Regions from separate parts of the Micromonospora sp. CA-244673 genome, predicted to be linked through region 4. Evidence: riboswitches for the same ligand, from Rfam matches in the RefSeq annotation. Region 4 holds a riboswitch; each other region holds the start of a gene.
What was found. A riboswitch is a leader RNA that binds a small molecule or an ion and turns the genes downstream of it on or off. The one in region 4 is predicted to bind cyclic di-AMP.

Region 1: it holds a riboswitch for cyclic di-AMP, as region 4 does, so the genes downstream of both, ACQP12_RS25850 (coiled-coil domain-containing protein) here and ACQP12_RS02795 (coiled-coil domain-containing protein) in region 4, are expected to answer to the same signal.
Region 2: it holds a riboswitch for cyclic di-AMP, as region 4 does, so the genes downstream of both, ACQP12_RS00445 (NlpC/P60 family protein) here and ACQP12_RS02795 (coiled-coil domain-containing protein) in region 4, are expected to answer to the same signal.
Region 3: it holds a riboswitch for cyclic di-AMP, as region 4 does, so the genes downstream of both, ACQP12_RS19250 (transglycosylase family protein) here and ACQP12_RS02795 (coiled-coil domain-containing protein) in region 4, are expected to answer to the same signal.

The regions. Positions count from the first base shown of each region.
Region 1 covers NZ_CP192019.1:5,657,306-5,660,502, forward strand. The annotation lists gene ACQP12_RS25840 (HelD family protein) at 1-727, shown strand, start outside; gene ACQP12_RS25845 (cation diffusion facilitator family transporter) at 818-1,732, shown strand; cyclic di-AMP (ydaO/yuaA leader) riboswitch at 1,875-2,004, shown strand; gene ACQP12_RS25850 (coiled-coil domain-containing protein) at 2,010-3,086, shown strand; gene ACQP12_RS25855 (hypothetical protein) at 3,185-3,197, shown strand, end outside.
Region 2 covers NZ_CP192019.1:90,235-93,431, reverse strand. The annotation lists gene ACQP12_RS00455 (pyridoxamine 5'-phosphate oxidase family protein) at 1-65, opposite strand, end outside; gene dcd (dCTP deaminase) at 144-722, shown strand; gene ACQP12_RS00445 (NlpC/P60 family protein) at 801-1,838, opposite strand; cyclic di-AMP (ydaO/yuaA leader) riboswitch at 1,852-1,987, opposite strand; gene ACQP12_RS00440 (N-acetylmuramoyl-L-alanine amidase) at 2,228-3,197, shown strand, end outside.
Region 3 covers NZ_CP192019.1:4,127,664-4,130,860, reverse strand. The annotation lists gene ACQP12_RS19255 (LLM class flavin-dependent oxidoreductase) at 1-916, opposite strand, end outside; cyclic di-AMP (ydaO/yuaA leader) riboswitch at 1,247-1,418, shown strand; gene ACQP12_RS19250 (transglycosylase family protein) at 1,418-2,086, shown strand; gene ACQP12_RS19245 (YbaB/EbfC family nucleoid-associated protein) at 2,203-2,664, shown strand; gene ACQP12_RS19240 (M4 family metallopeptidase) at 2,755-3,197, opposite strand, start outside.
Region 4 covers NZ_CP192019.1:554,484-557,680, reverse strand. The annotation lists gene ACQP12_RS02810 (hypothetical protein) at 1-709, opposite strand, end outside; gene ACQP12_RS02805 (heavy-metal-associated domain-containing protein) at 744-953, opposite strand; gene ACQP12_RS02800 (metal-sensitive transcriptional regulator) at 1,058-1,357, shown strand; cyclic di-AMP (ydaO/yuaA leader) riboswitch at 1,762-1,892, shown strand; gene ACQP12_RS02795 (coiled-coil domain-containing protein) at 1,897-2,916, shown strand; gene ACQP12_RS02790 (carbonic anhydrase) at 2,985-3,197, opposite strand, start outside.

The DNA.
Region 1 (3,197 bases), 2.1 Mb from region 4:
GTTCCAGCTGGCCGGCGGCGTCCGCGAGCTGAGCACGGCCGCCGACCGGCAGCGGGCCGCCCGGGCCGCCGCGCGGGAGCGCCCGGAGGACTACCGCGACTACGCCCACGTGGTCGTCGACGAGTCGCAGGACGTCTCGCCGATGCAGTGGCGGATGATCGGCCGGCGCGGCCGGCTGGCCTCCTGGACCGTGGTGGGCGACCCGGCGCAGACCGCCTGGACCGGCGACCCGCAGGAGCTGGCCCGGGCCCGGGACCAGGCGCTGGGCCGGCGCCGTCGCCACCGGTACGAGCTGACCACCAACTACCGCAACTCGGCGGAGATCTTCGCCGTGGCGGCCGCGGAGATCCACCGCGTGCACCCGGATCTCGCGTTGCCCACCGCGGTCCGTTCCACCGGGGTGCCGCCCGTCGAGCGGTCGGTGCCCGCCGGCGACCTGCCCGCCGCCACGGCGGCGGCGGCGCGCGCGCTGCTGGCGGAGGTCGAGGGCACGGTGGGTGTGATCACGCCGGTGCCGCGCCGGGACGAGGTGGCCGGCTGGCTGGGCGACCTGGGCGGCCGGCTCCAGGTGGTGACCAGCCTCCAGGCCAAGGGCATGGAGTACGACGGGGTGGTGCTGGTCGCCCCGAGCGAGATCCGGGCCGATCCGGGGTCGGGCGTCCGGACCCTCTACGTGGCGCTCTCCCGGGCCACCCAGCGGCTCACCACCCTCGACCCGGTCGGCTGACGGCGGCGCCGCATCCGGCGTTCACTTGCACACATAGCGATGTGAGCATAGATTGAGCTCGGCCGGGGCGGCGAACGAGAGGGTGTGTGCGTGGGCGCAGGTCATGACCACAGCGGCGCGGTGGCCAACGCGGCGCACCGTCACCGTGGTCGACTCTGGGGCGCGTTCGCGCTGCTCACCGCCCTCATGGTCGTCGAGGCGGTGGCCGCCTTCGCCACCGGCTCGCTGGCCCTGCTCTCCGACGCCGGGCACATGTTCACCGACGTCCTCGGCATCGGCATGGCGCTCGCCGCGATCACCGCCACCCGGCACGCCGACACCGACCCGCAGCGCACCTTCGGGCTCTACCGGCTGGAGGTGCTGGCCGCGCTGGCCAACGCGGTGCTGCTCGGCGCCGTGGCCGTCTACGTCCTGGTCGAGGCGGTACGCCGGTTCGGCGAACCACCGGAGGTCCTCGCCGGGCCGATGCTCGCCGTGGCGGTGCTCGGCCTGCTCGCCAACATCGCCGCGTTCGCGCTGCTGCGCGCCGGCGCCGAGGAGAGCATCAACCTGCGCGGGGCGTACCTGGAGGTGCTGGGCGACCTGCTCGGCTCGCTCGGCGTGATCGGGGCCGCCCTGGTCATCGCGGTCACCGACTGGTGGTGGGCCGACCCGCTGGTCGCCGTCGCGATCGGGCTGTTCATCCTGCCGCGCACCTGGCGGCTCGGCCGGGCCGCGGTCCGGATCCTGGTGCAGGCCGCCCCGGAGCACCTCCAGGTGACCGCGGTGCACGACCGGCTGGCCGCCGTCCCCGGCGTCGCCGAGGTGCACGACCTGCACGTCTGGACGCTCACCTCGGGCATGGAGGTGGCCTCGGCGCACCTGACCATGACACCGGGCGCCGAGGTCGGCGAGGTGCTGGCGGCCGCCCGGACGGCCCTGCACGAGGATTTCTCGATCGATCACGCCACGTTGCAGATCGAACCCGGAGCGTCTCCCGGGGCGTGCGGCGCGGTCGAGTGGTAATTAGGGCAATCTTAAATCCAAGTGGTTATTGTGCACTTATGCCGGTTTTGACCGGGACACCGGCTCCCACCAGCGAGCCGACCCGGAACAACGCCGGTAGGCTCGATCGCGGCCTCCGCCGGGCGGCGCCCACCGGCGCCTGCGGTGGCCAGCGCCTAATCGCCCGCAGGGCGAGCCGGGGAACCACGTTCGTGGGGTGCATCCGCGTCAGCGGTAGGGATCTTCCGTCCCGAACCCGTCAGCTAACCCGGTCGGCGGTGGACGGAAGGACACGTGAATGCCCCCAGTGGCACCTGTACGACGGACGGTCGCCCGGTTGGCGGCCCTGCTCGTCGCGACGCTCGCCCTCGGCGTCGTGACCGCGCCGGTCTCTCCCGCCTCGGCGGCCGCGGCGGCTTCCCCGACCGCGCTGCTCGCCGCCGCACCCGGCGACGACGAGGGCGGCACCCCGGCGCTGCGCGCCCAACTCGACGCCGCCAGCAAGGGGTGGCTGGACGCCCGCACCGCGCTGAACCGCTCGGTGACCCGGCAACAGCAGCTCACCGCCCAGCTCAAGACGGTCAACGCCGAGCTGACCGTCCGGGACGCCAAGGTCGGCGAGATCGCCGGGGTGGCATACCGGTCCGGGCGGCTGGGCACCGCCGCGGCCCTGCTCGGCAGCACCAGCCCCGAGGGCTTCATGGACCGCGCGGCCGCGCTGGAGCAGGTGGCCGCGCACGAGGACCGGGCACTGCGCGAGCTCATCGACACCCGGGACGAGGCCACCCGCACGCAGACCGCGCTCACCGGCGAGATCCAGGAGCAGCGCAAGCAGGTCGCGGTGATGGCCAAGCGCAAGCAGCAGGCCGAACGCGCCCTGGAGGTGGCGAACAACCGCGCGTCCAGCAGCGGCGGCGGCAGCGTCCAGGGCACCTCGTCGGCCAACGCCAAGCCGGCCAAGCGCAACGCCGACGGCTCCTGGCCACCCGAGTCGTGCAGCGTCAACGACCCGACGCCCGCCGACGGCTGCATCACCCCGCGTACGCTGCACGCGCTCCAGCAGGCCAAGGCGGCCGGCTTCACCCGCTACGTCTCCTGCCACCGGCCCAGCGGCTCGGGCGAGCACCCGAAGGGGCGGGCCTGCGACTTCGCCGCGCAGAAGAGCGGCTTCGGCGGCGTGGCCAGCGGCGGCGACAAGACGTACGGCAACAACCTCTCCGCCTACTTCATCCGCAACGCCGACGCGCTCGCCGTGCTCTACGTGATCTGGTTCCGGCAGATCTGGCTGCCCAGCAGCGGCTGGAAGGCGTACAGCGGGGGCAACGGCGACCCGTCCAGCGACCACACCAACCACGTGCACCTGTCGGTGTACTGATCCCCGCCCCGGCGGCGCCCGGCTACGTCCCACGACGTACGCCGGGTGTCGCCGCGCGGCCCACGACGCGACGCCCGCGACGGCCGAGCATCGGGGGCATGACTCGACTCT
Region 2 (3,197 bases), 460 kb from region 4:
AACAGGAGGCGGATCTCGTCGGCGAGGCGGGGCTCGTCGGCGGCGAATTCGGACCAGGAAGCCATGCGGACATTCTATCGAACAGGTGTACGAAGATGTAGTCCGACACGCAGGTCACCCGTACCGGTCGCTATGGTGTTCCGATGCTGCTCTCCGACCGGGACCTGGTCTCCGAGATCAAGACGGGCACGCTCGCGCTGGAGCCCTTCGAGCCCACGCTGGTGCAACCGTCCAGCATCGACGTACGTCTGGACCGGTTGTTCCGGGTCTTCAACAACCATCTCTACACGCACATCGACCCGTCCGTGCAGCAGGACGACCTCACCTCGTTGGTGGAGGTGCCCGAGGGCCAGCCGTTCGTGCTGCACCCGGGCGAGTTCGTGCTCGCCTCCACACTGGAGGTGATCTCGCTCGGCGACCAGCTCGCCGGACGACTGGAGGGCAAGAGCTCACTGGGCCGGCTCGGGCTGCTCACCCACTCGACCGCCGGCTTCATCGACCCGGGCTTCTCCGGTCACGTCACGCTGGAGCTGTCCAACGTGGCGAACCTGCCGATCACGCTCTGGCCGGGCATGAAGATCGGCCAGCTCTGCATCTTCCGGCTCTCCTCGCCGGCCGAGCACCCGTACGGCTCTGAGGTGTACGGCTCGCGCTACCAGGGCCAGCGCGGCCCGACCCCGAGCCGCTCCTGGCAGAGCTGGCGCACCTGGCCGACCCGCTGACCGGCCCGCGGCCGGCAAGGGCGCAGGGGCCCCCGCGACGCGGGAGCCCCTGCGGACCGCTCAACCCGTGCGGACCGCTCAGCCCGGGCGGCCGTAGCTGTTGATCTGGCCGTCGTCGACGCGCTTCATCGTGATCGGCTTGCCGGACTGGGAGGCGTGCACCACCCAGCCGTCACCGACGTACATGCCGACGTGGTGCAGGTCGCTGTAGTAGAAGACGAGGTCACCGGCGCGCAACTCGCTCCGGCTCACCCGCCGGGTCACGTCGTGCTGCTGCCGCGCGTTGTGCGGCAGCGAGACGCCGGCCTTGGCCCAGGCAGCCATGGTCAGGCCCGAGCAGTCGTAGTGGTCCGGGCCGGCGGCGCCCCAGACGTAGATCTTGCCGATCTGGGCGCAGGCGAACTTGACCGCGGTGCCGGCCGGGCCGCCGGGGTAGCCGGCGGGGCAGGGCGCCGGGCGCAGCGGGCCGCCGCCGCCGTTGCCGTAGACCTTGAGGCGCAGCTTCTGGAGCTTGACGATCTCGGCGTCGATCTGCTTCTTCTTGGCCGCGAGCTGGGCCTCGGTGCGCGACAGCTCAGTGATCATCTCGTCGAGCGGTTGCTTTTTGGCGGCCAACTGGTCGCGCAGCGCGGCGACGGTCCGCACCTGCTTCTGCTGGCGGTTCGCGAAGCGGTCGAGCAGGGCGAGGCCGTCGACCAGGTCGCTCGGCGACCGGCTGCCCAGCAGCGCGTTGACCGTGGAGAGGTTGTTGTCGCCCTTGTAGGCGTCGGCCGCGAGCCCGCCCACCTGACCGAGGGCGGCGTCCACCCGGGCCTGGAGCGGGGCGATCTGCTTGGCCAGCGCGGCGGCCTGCTTCCGCTTGGCGGCGAGCTGCTCGCGGGTGGCGTTGACCTGTTCGATGATCGGTTCGAGCTTGTTCCAGTCCTGGTCGATCTGGCGCTCGATCTCGGTGACCGACGGTTCGGCGTGAGCCGCCGTGGCGCCGCCGGTCAGGACGACGGCGGTGCCGGCCAGGGCGGCGAGGGCGGTGGTGAAACGGGACCAGCGGGAACGCGGCGCAGCCGTTGACCGGTCGACCGACCGGACCGACGGTGGCCGCGGGGCATGGTGTGCCACCGGGCTTCCGTACTCCTTCTTCCTGGCCGCCTACCGGGTTAGCTGACGGGTTCGGGCGGGAAGGGAGGCGCCCTACCGCAGTGGCTGCGGATTCACCCCAGTTACCTGGGTCCCCGGCTCGCCCGGAGGCGACTCGGCGGTGCCGGACCGTCACCACCCGGGTTGGACGGTGAAACTCGCGGCCGACGATTGACCAGAGTAGAGAGCGTCGTTATCGTTCCGCAACCCGAGACGCCGTGACACTCCGTACCCGAAAGATTCTTTCAGCGGAGATTACCTCTCGGAAAGGTATTGACCCGGGCCGTGCGCGGGGTGAGGGTGAGGCGCAGTGACCCCCATCCCTGTCTGGAGGTTCGATGCACCTCTCACCCCCGCCGTCGGGCAGACGGATGCTGCTGGCAGCAGCCGTCGCAGCCGCCACCGCCCTGGTGGCGACCGGTCCGGTGGCCGCCCAACCGCTCACCACCCAACCCGCCACCGACCGCCAGGACCAGTACGCCGCCGCCGCGGCGGAGTACGGCGTGCCGCAGAGCGTCCTGCTCGGCGTCTCGTACCTGGAGTCGCGCTGGGACACCCACCCGGGCCAGCCGAGCACCAGCGGCGGCTACGGCCCGATGCACCTCACCGACGCCGAACACGTCCTCGCGACCCCGGCCAGTGGCCACGTCAGCGAGGACGAGGACCCGCGGGGCGACGACTCGCGGCCGCTCACCCTCGACCCGGCCACCGCGGCCGCACCGGCGGAGGACGTGCTGCCGCAGGCGTCCCTGCAGACGCTCGACGCCGCCGCGGCGCTCACCGGCCTCGGCGAGGAGACGCTGCGCACCGACGCGGCCGCGAACATCCGGGGCGGTGCGGCGCTGCTCGCCTCGTACCAGAAGCAGTTGGGCTCGCCGGTCGGCTCCACCACCGACCCGGCGGCCTGGTACGGCGCGGTGGCCCGCTACTCGGGCGCGGACACCGAGGACGCGGCGGCGGCCTTCGCCGACGAGGTCTACGACCAGCTCGGCCTCGGCGCGACCCGGACCACCGACGACGGACAGCGGGTGACCCTGGCCGCCACCGCGGTGACGCCGGACCAGTCCGCGCTGCACCGGCTCGGGCTGCGCCGGGCCGAGCGGCCGGACGGCCTGGAGTGCCCGGTCCGGCTGGCCTGCGAGTGGATTCCCGCCCCCTACGAGCAGCTCAGCGCGGACCCGGGCGACTACGGCAACCACGACCTCGGCAACCGGCCGGCCCAGCAGAAGATCGAATACATCGTCATCCACGACACCGAGGGCTACTTCGGCCCGAGCGTCGACCTGGTGAAGCGCGCCGACTACCTGGGCTGGCACTACACGCTGCGCTCGGTGGACGGCT
Region 3 (3,197 bases), 3.6 Mb from region 4:
CCCGGGCGCGGCTGCCCGGCGTGGTGCGTTCGGCGGCGACCAGCTCGCGGACCGCCGGCGCCACCTCCTGGGCGAAGAGCTGGACGGCGCGCGGCTCGTCGCTGCCCAGGATGAACGTGGCGACGCCGTGGTCCAGGGCGAGCCCGGCCAGCTCCTCCACCCACTGCTCCGGCGGGCCGTCCAGGAAACCGCCCGACGACCGCGAGAAGGTGCCGGTGACGTTGAGCAGCCGGCGCACCGCGCCGGGATCCCGTCCGGCCTCGGCGGCGGCCTCGTCGATCACCGCGTTCAGCGCCGGCAGCTCGGCCGGCCCCTTCGGCAGGTACGCGAGCGACGGCAGCCAGCCGTCCGCCGCGCGACCGACCAGCCGCAGCATCCGCGGCTTGTACGCGCCGACCCAGACCCGCACCGGGTGGGCCGGCGCCGGCCCGCGCTTGGCCCCGACCACCCGGTAGTGCTCGCCCTCGACCCGGACCATGCCGCGCCGTTCGGTGTCCCAGACCTCGCGGATCACCCGGATCGCCTCGTCGAGGGCGTCCACGGCCGCGCCGGGGGAGAGCCGCCGCCCGCCGACCGCCTCGATCGCCTCCCAGAAGGCCCCGGCGCCGAGGCCCAGCTCGACCCGGCCGCCGGTGAGCAGGTCCAGGCTGGCCACGCTGCGGGCCAGCACCACGGGCTGGCGCAGCGGCAGGTTGAGCACGTTGCCGGCGAGGGTGATGTGGCTGGTGGCCGCGGCCACGAAGGACATGAGCGTCCAGGTGTCCAGGAACCCGGGCTGGTAGGGATGGTCCTGGAAGGTCACCAGGTCCAGGCCGACCTGCTCGCAGAGCTTGGCCCGCGCGACCACCTGCTCCGGCCGCCCGGCGCTGGGGGTGAGGAAGCCGCCGAAGGTCAGCTCGTGTCCGTGGTCGCTCATGCCTCGCCGCCTCGTGCCGATCTTGCGCGAACCTGCCCACGGTAGCCTCCCGCGTCGCCCGGCGGGCCGGGAACCCGCCGCCGAGGATCCGCGCCGCGCCACTCGCCACGGTGGACCCGGCACCCGCCGGCCGTCCTCTTCGGCCGGTGCCCGGAAACGCCGCTGTGAGCTGCGAAAACACGCCAACCGTCAGGTCGCTACGACAGATTCGACGGTTCCGCAAGCCGGGAGACGGGGTCGTCGCTCGGCCGGGTGAAGAACTTCACAAGAAGTGGGCGTTCGCGACAAACCGTTCCTAACGTCGGATCCGTTCGCGATCGCGGACACCACGGGCCGGCAACGCCTAATCCCGCCGCCGGCCCGGCGGTCCTGGACCTTCGGCGGGAGCGGGGGACCCACATGTTCCTCGGTGCACGACACCTCGGGGTGAAGCCGCCTGCGGCGGCCGGGCTCCTCGGCCCGAACCCGACAGCTCACCTCGTCGGCGTGGAGGAAAACCACATGGCAACTGATCACGTCGCCCGTCACCGACGGACCGCGCAGCGTCGCACCGCCGTCGGGGCGCTCGTCGTCGGCGCGGCCACCGGCGCCGCCGCCCTTCTCGGCCCGGCCGCCCCGGCCAGCGCCGCCGGCGTCAACTGGGACGCCGTCGCCCAGTGCGAGTCCGGCGGCAACTGGCACATCAACACCGGCAACGGCTACTACGGCGGGCTCCAGTTCTCCCGGAGCACCTGGAACGGCTACGGCGGCAAGAAGTACGCGAGCCGGGCCGACCTGGCCAGCCGCGGCGAGCAGATCGCCATCGCCGAGAAGGTCCTCGACGGGCAGGGCATCGGCGCCTGGCCGGTCTGCGGCAAGAAGGGCGGCTCCACCAAGCGCTACGCCGCCAAGGACTCGGGCTCGGCGAAGTCCACGAAGAAGGCCACGAGGAAGACCACCTCGGCCACGAAGAAGGCCACCTCGCAGCGGTCGTACCGCGGCGAGCGGCGGACCGCGCCGAGCACCGGCGGCGCCGGCGCCTACCTGGTCCGGCCGGGGGACACCCTCTCCGAGATCGCCGACGCGAAGAACGTCGCCGGTGGTTGGCACGCCCTCTACGCCCGCAACAAGGGCGTGGTCGGCGACAACCCGGGCCTCATCTTCCCGGGCCAGCGGCTTCGCCTGCGCTGACGCCACACCGGTGCGCCGCACCACGAACGCCCGGCCGGGGTTCCCGGCCGGGCGTTCGGCGTCGGGGCCGGTTGCTATCGTCACGGTGCTCGGAAAGACGTGAAGAAAGCGCGGATATGACCAACGATTCGTTCTCCGCGGCCGCGAGCCTCGACGAGCTGCTGACCAGGACGCAGCAGGCGCTGTCCGCGATGCGCTCCCGGGCCGGCGACCACGCCGACGACGCGCCGGCCCAGCTGCTCCGGGCCGAGGGCGGCGCGGCCGACGGCCGGGTCCGTGCCGTCGCCGTCCAGGGTGGCCGGCTGGAATCCGTCACCGTCGACCCGGAGCTGGCCGGCGAGCCCCTGGACACCCTGTGCGGGCACGTCGTGACGGCCGTCAACGCCGCGCTCACCGAGCTGGAGGCCCGGGTCAGCGCCTCCGCCCAGGCGGACGTGGACGCCCTCGCCGCCCGGCTCGGCGGCCTGCCCGAGCAGTCCGCCCGGGACATGGAGCGGTTCGGCCGGGCGATGGAGGGCGTCGCGGCCCGGATCCGCCGCGACGACGCCGCCGGTTCCCGCGCGGCCCACCCGGCCTGACCGCGGGCCGGAATCCGGACCGGCCACGAGGCACGGAGACGACGAAGCGGCCGGCCGTCGGGAGGACGACGGCCGGCCGCTCCGGTGTGCTCAGCTCAGGGTGAGCGCGGTGTCGTCGACGACGAAGGAGGTCTGCAGGGAGCTGTCCTCCACGCCGCTGAACGAGATGGTGGCGGTGGTGCCGGCCAGCGACGAGACGTCGAAGGACCGCTGCACGTAGCCGGTGGCCTTGTTGAGGTTGGAGTAGGTGGCCAGGGTGGTGCTGCCCGCCTTCACGGTCAGCTTGTCGTAGGCGGTCGTCGTGGTCGACTCCGCGCTGTCGATGTGCAGCCAGAAGCTCAGCGTCGCCCGGCAGCCGGCGGGAATCGTCACCGACTGCGTGAGGGTGTCGGTGTGCGTCGAGCCGTAGCCGTCGAGCCAGGCCTTGTACGAGCCGCCGTGCGCCGCCTGGCTGGTGGAGTTGGTGATGACGCCGGAGGAGGCGGTCCAGCTCACGTTGCCCGACTCGAAGCCGGGGTTGGCCAGCTTCTGGC
Region 4 (3,197 bases):
GGCGCAGCGCCACCAGGTGCCCGTACGCCCCGAGGTAGGGCTGGAGGTCGGTGACGGGCCGGCCGTCCCTGCTGACGGCCAGGGTGAGCCGGCTGGTCCGGCCGGGCTGCGGGGCGCCGGTGAGGGTGACCGTGTAGCCGTCGACCGTGGTGCTGGTCACCGGCGCCGGGAGCGGCCGGTGTTCCAGCGCGCCGGGGACGGTGACGTCGACCCCGAGGGTGAGCGGCTCCCCACCGGTCGGGGTGAAGTCGGCGAACGCCCGCCAGACGCCGGGCCCGGCGAGCGGCGAGGCGACCCGCCAGGTGCCGTCGGCGGCCAGTTCCGGGTGGACGTGCCGGAAGCCGGAGAGGTCGCGGCGGGCGACGATCAGGTGCATGCGCTTGTCGTGCGCCACGTCGTAGCGGGTGACGGGCCGGCCGTCGGGGCCGGTGATCCGGAAGGCGAACTCGCCCGTGGGGGCGGTCACGGGCTGGAGCGTGTAGCCGCGGTCGGAGACGAGCAGCCCGCCGGGCAGGTGGGCGGTGGCGGTGGCGGCGTGGCCCCCGTCACCGTGGTCGGTTCCGCCGGAGTCGTGGCCGGCGTCGGTGGCGTCGTGGCGGGTCTCGGCGGCCGGGGTGACGGGGCCGGCCAGGTGGCCGACCCCGTACGCCGTGCCGAACACCGCCGCGAGCCCGAGGGCGAAGCCGCTCAGCTTCGTCGCCGTGTTCATGGGGTACCTCGGTTCCTTCGGGTCCGCGGACCGGTCACGCCCCGACGAGGTCGTAACCGGCCTCGTCGACGGCGGCGCGGACGGTGTCCGTGTCCAACGGGCTCTCACTGGTGACGGTGACCCGGCCGGAGGCCAGGTCGACCTGGACGTCGGTGACGGCCGGCAGCGCGCTCACCTCGGTGCTGACCGAGTTGACGCAGTGCCCGCAGGTCATGCCCTGAACCTGGTACGTCGTGGTGACCATCGCGAATCTTCCCTTCCGCCGCTGTCGTTACCGTTACCCGGTGGGGGTATCGGCCACTGAGAGGACCGTACCATACCCCCGAGGGGTACGGTATCCTCGACGTCATGACCGCACCGACGACCCCGACCCGGGGCTACACCGCCAGCAAGGACCAGCTCCTCGCGCGGCTCCGCCGTATCGAGGGCCAGGTCCGCGGCATCGAGAAGATGGTCGAGGACGACCGCTACTGCATCGACGTGCTGACCCAGATCTCCGCCATCCAGGCCGCGCTGGACAAGGTCGGCCTCGGCCTGCTCGACGGGCACGCCCGGCACTGCATGCACGAGGGCGCCGCCGAGGGCCGCGCCGACGAGATGGCCACCGAGATGATGGCCGCCGTCGGCCGCCTCATGAAGCGCGGCTGACCGGGACGTTCGGCCCCCGCGTCGGGTCCATCGGCCCGGCGCGGCGGATCCCCCGCCGACGTACGTTCGAGGTGGCGACCGGGACCGGCGCCGGTGACGGCACCGGACCGGCCGCGGGGAGATCGACGAGGAGGAGTACCGCCGCCGTCGCGCCGGCCTGGGCTGACCGGTTCGGGCACCGGGCCGGGCCTGCGAGGGCCCGCGCCGGCGGGCGGTCCGGCGGGCCGGGAGCACGGAGGCCGCATCGTGACACTCCGCAGCGTGACGGCGGCTCTCAAACGCGATGCTGGTCACGCAGGGCGAGGACGAATTCTCGCTATTGGTCGGCTTCCGGACGTAGAACAGCGGTAGGACTCTCGGGTAACCTCGCTGCCGGTCACCGCCGAAGGCGCGCACCGGCGCCAGCGGTGCCGCCGCCCAATCGCCCGCGGGCGAACCGGGGAACCAGGTACATGGGGTGAATCCGCGCGAGCGGTAGGGACCACTTCCGTCCCGAACCCGTCAGCTAACCCGGTCGGCGGCCGACGGAAGGGAACACTGTGACGGCACCCCTGCGCCGCTGGCTCACCCCCGTGGTGGCCATGCTGGCCGCGCTCACCGTGCTGGTGGGTCCGACCCCGGCGACGGCCGCTCCGAGCACCCCCACTCCCTCGGGGCACTCCGAGGAAGAGGACGACCCCCTCATCACCGAGGCCATCGACGCCGCCAACCGGGCCTACCTTCAGGCCAAGTCGAAGCTGGACAAGTCGCGCAAGCGCCAGCTCCAGCTCGCCCTGGAGGTGAAGGCGGCACAGAGCGAACTCGACGCGCTGAGCCCGCAGGTGGCCCAGATCGCCGCGCAGTCCTACCGGACCGGCCGGATCGGCGCCATGGCCATGCTGATGGAGAGCAACACCCCGGACTCGTTCGTCCGGCGGGCGGCCGCCCTGGACGAGCTGAACCTGCTGAACTCGCAGAAGCTCGCCGCCATCAACGCCGCGAAGACCCGAGCCGAGCAGGCCAAGATCGCGCTCGACGTCGAGGTGCGCGAGCAGGAGAAGCAGAAGAACGCGATGGCCCGCGAGAAGGCCGAGACGGAGAAGGCGCTGAAGCTGGTCGGCGGGATCGGCTTCACCGGCGGCCTGGTCTCGGCCACCTCGCCGGTCGCCCGGATCGGCCCGGGCCGCACCTCCGACGGCGACTGGAAGCCGGAGTCGTGCAGCGAGAACGACCCGACCACGTCGGGCTGCGTCACCCCGCGCACCCTGCACGCGTACAAGGAGGTCAAGCGGGCCGGCTTCAACCGCTTCGTGGGCTGCCACCGGAACGGCGGACCGTTCGAGCACCCGAAGGGCCGGGCCTGCGACTGGTCGCTGCAGAAGAGCGGCTTCTCCTCGTGGCGCACCAAGGACCAGCGGATGTACGGCAACAACGTCGCCGCCTTCCTGATCCGTAACGCCGACCGGCTGGGCATCTACTACGTGATCTGGAACCGGCAGATCTGGTTCCCGGCCACCGGCTGGAAGTCCTACAGCGGGCCCTCCGACCACACCGACCACGTGCACATGTCGCTGCTCTGACGGCGTACGCCGAAAGGGGCCGGCCCGCGATGCGCGGGCCGGCCCCTTCGACGTTGTCGGGCGGTCGGTCAGCCGGCGAGCGCCGGGTCCGCGGGCGCGGCCGGAGCCGGCACCGGGGCGGCGGCCGGGGCCTGCGCCACCGTGCGCACCTCGCCGGCGCTGAGCCGGTACGACAGGCCGACCACCGTGCAGCGCCCGGCGGCCACCGCGTCGGCGAGGACGGTGGACCGGGCCAGCAGCGCCTCCACGGTCTGCGCGATGTGGACGTCGACGATCCCGTC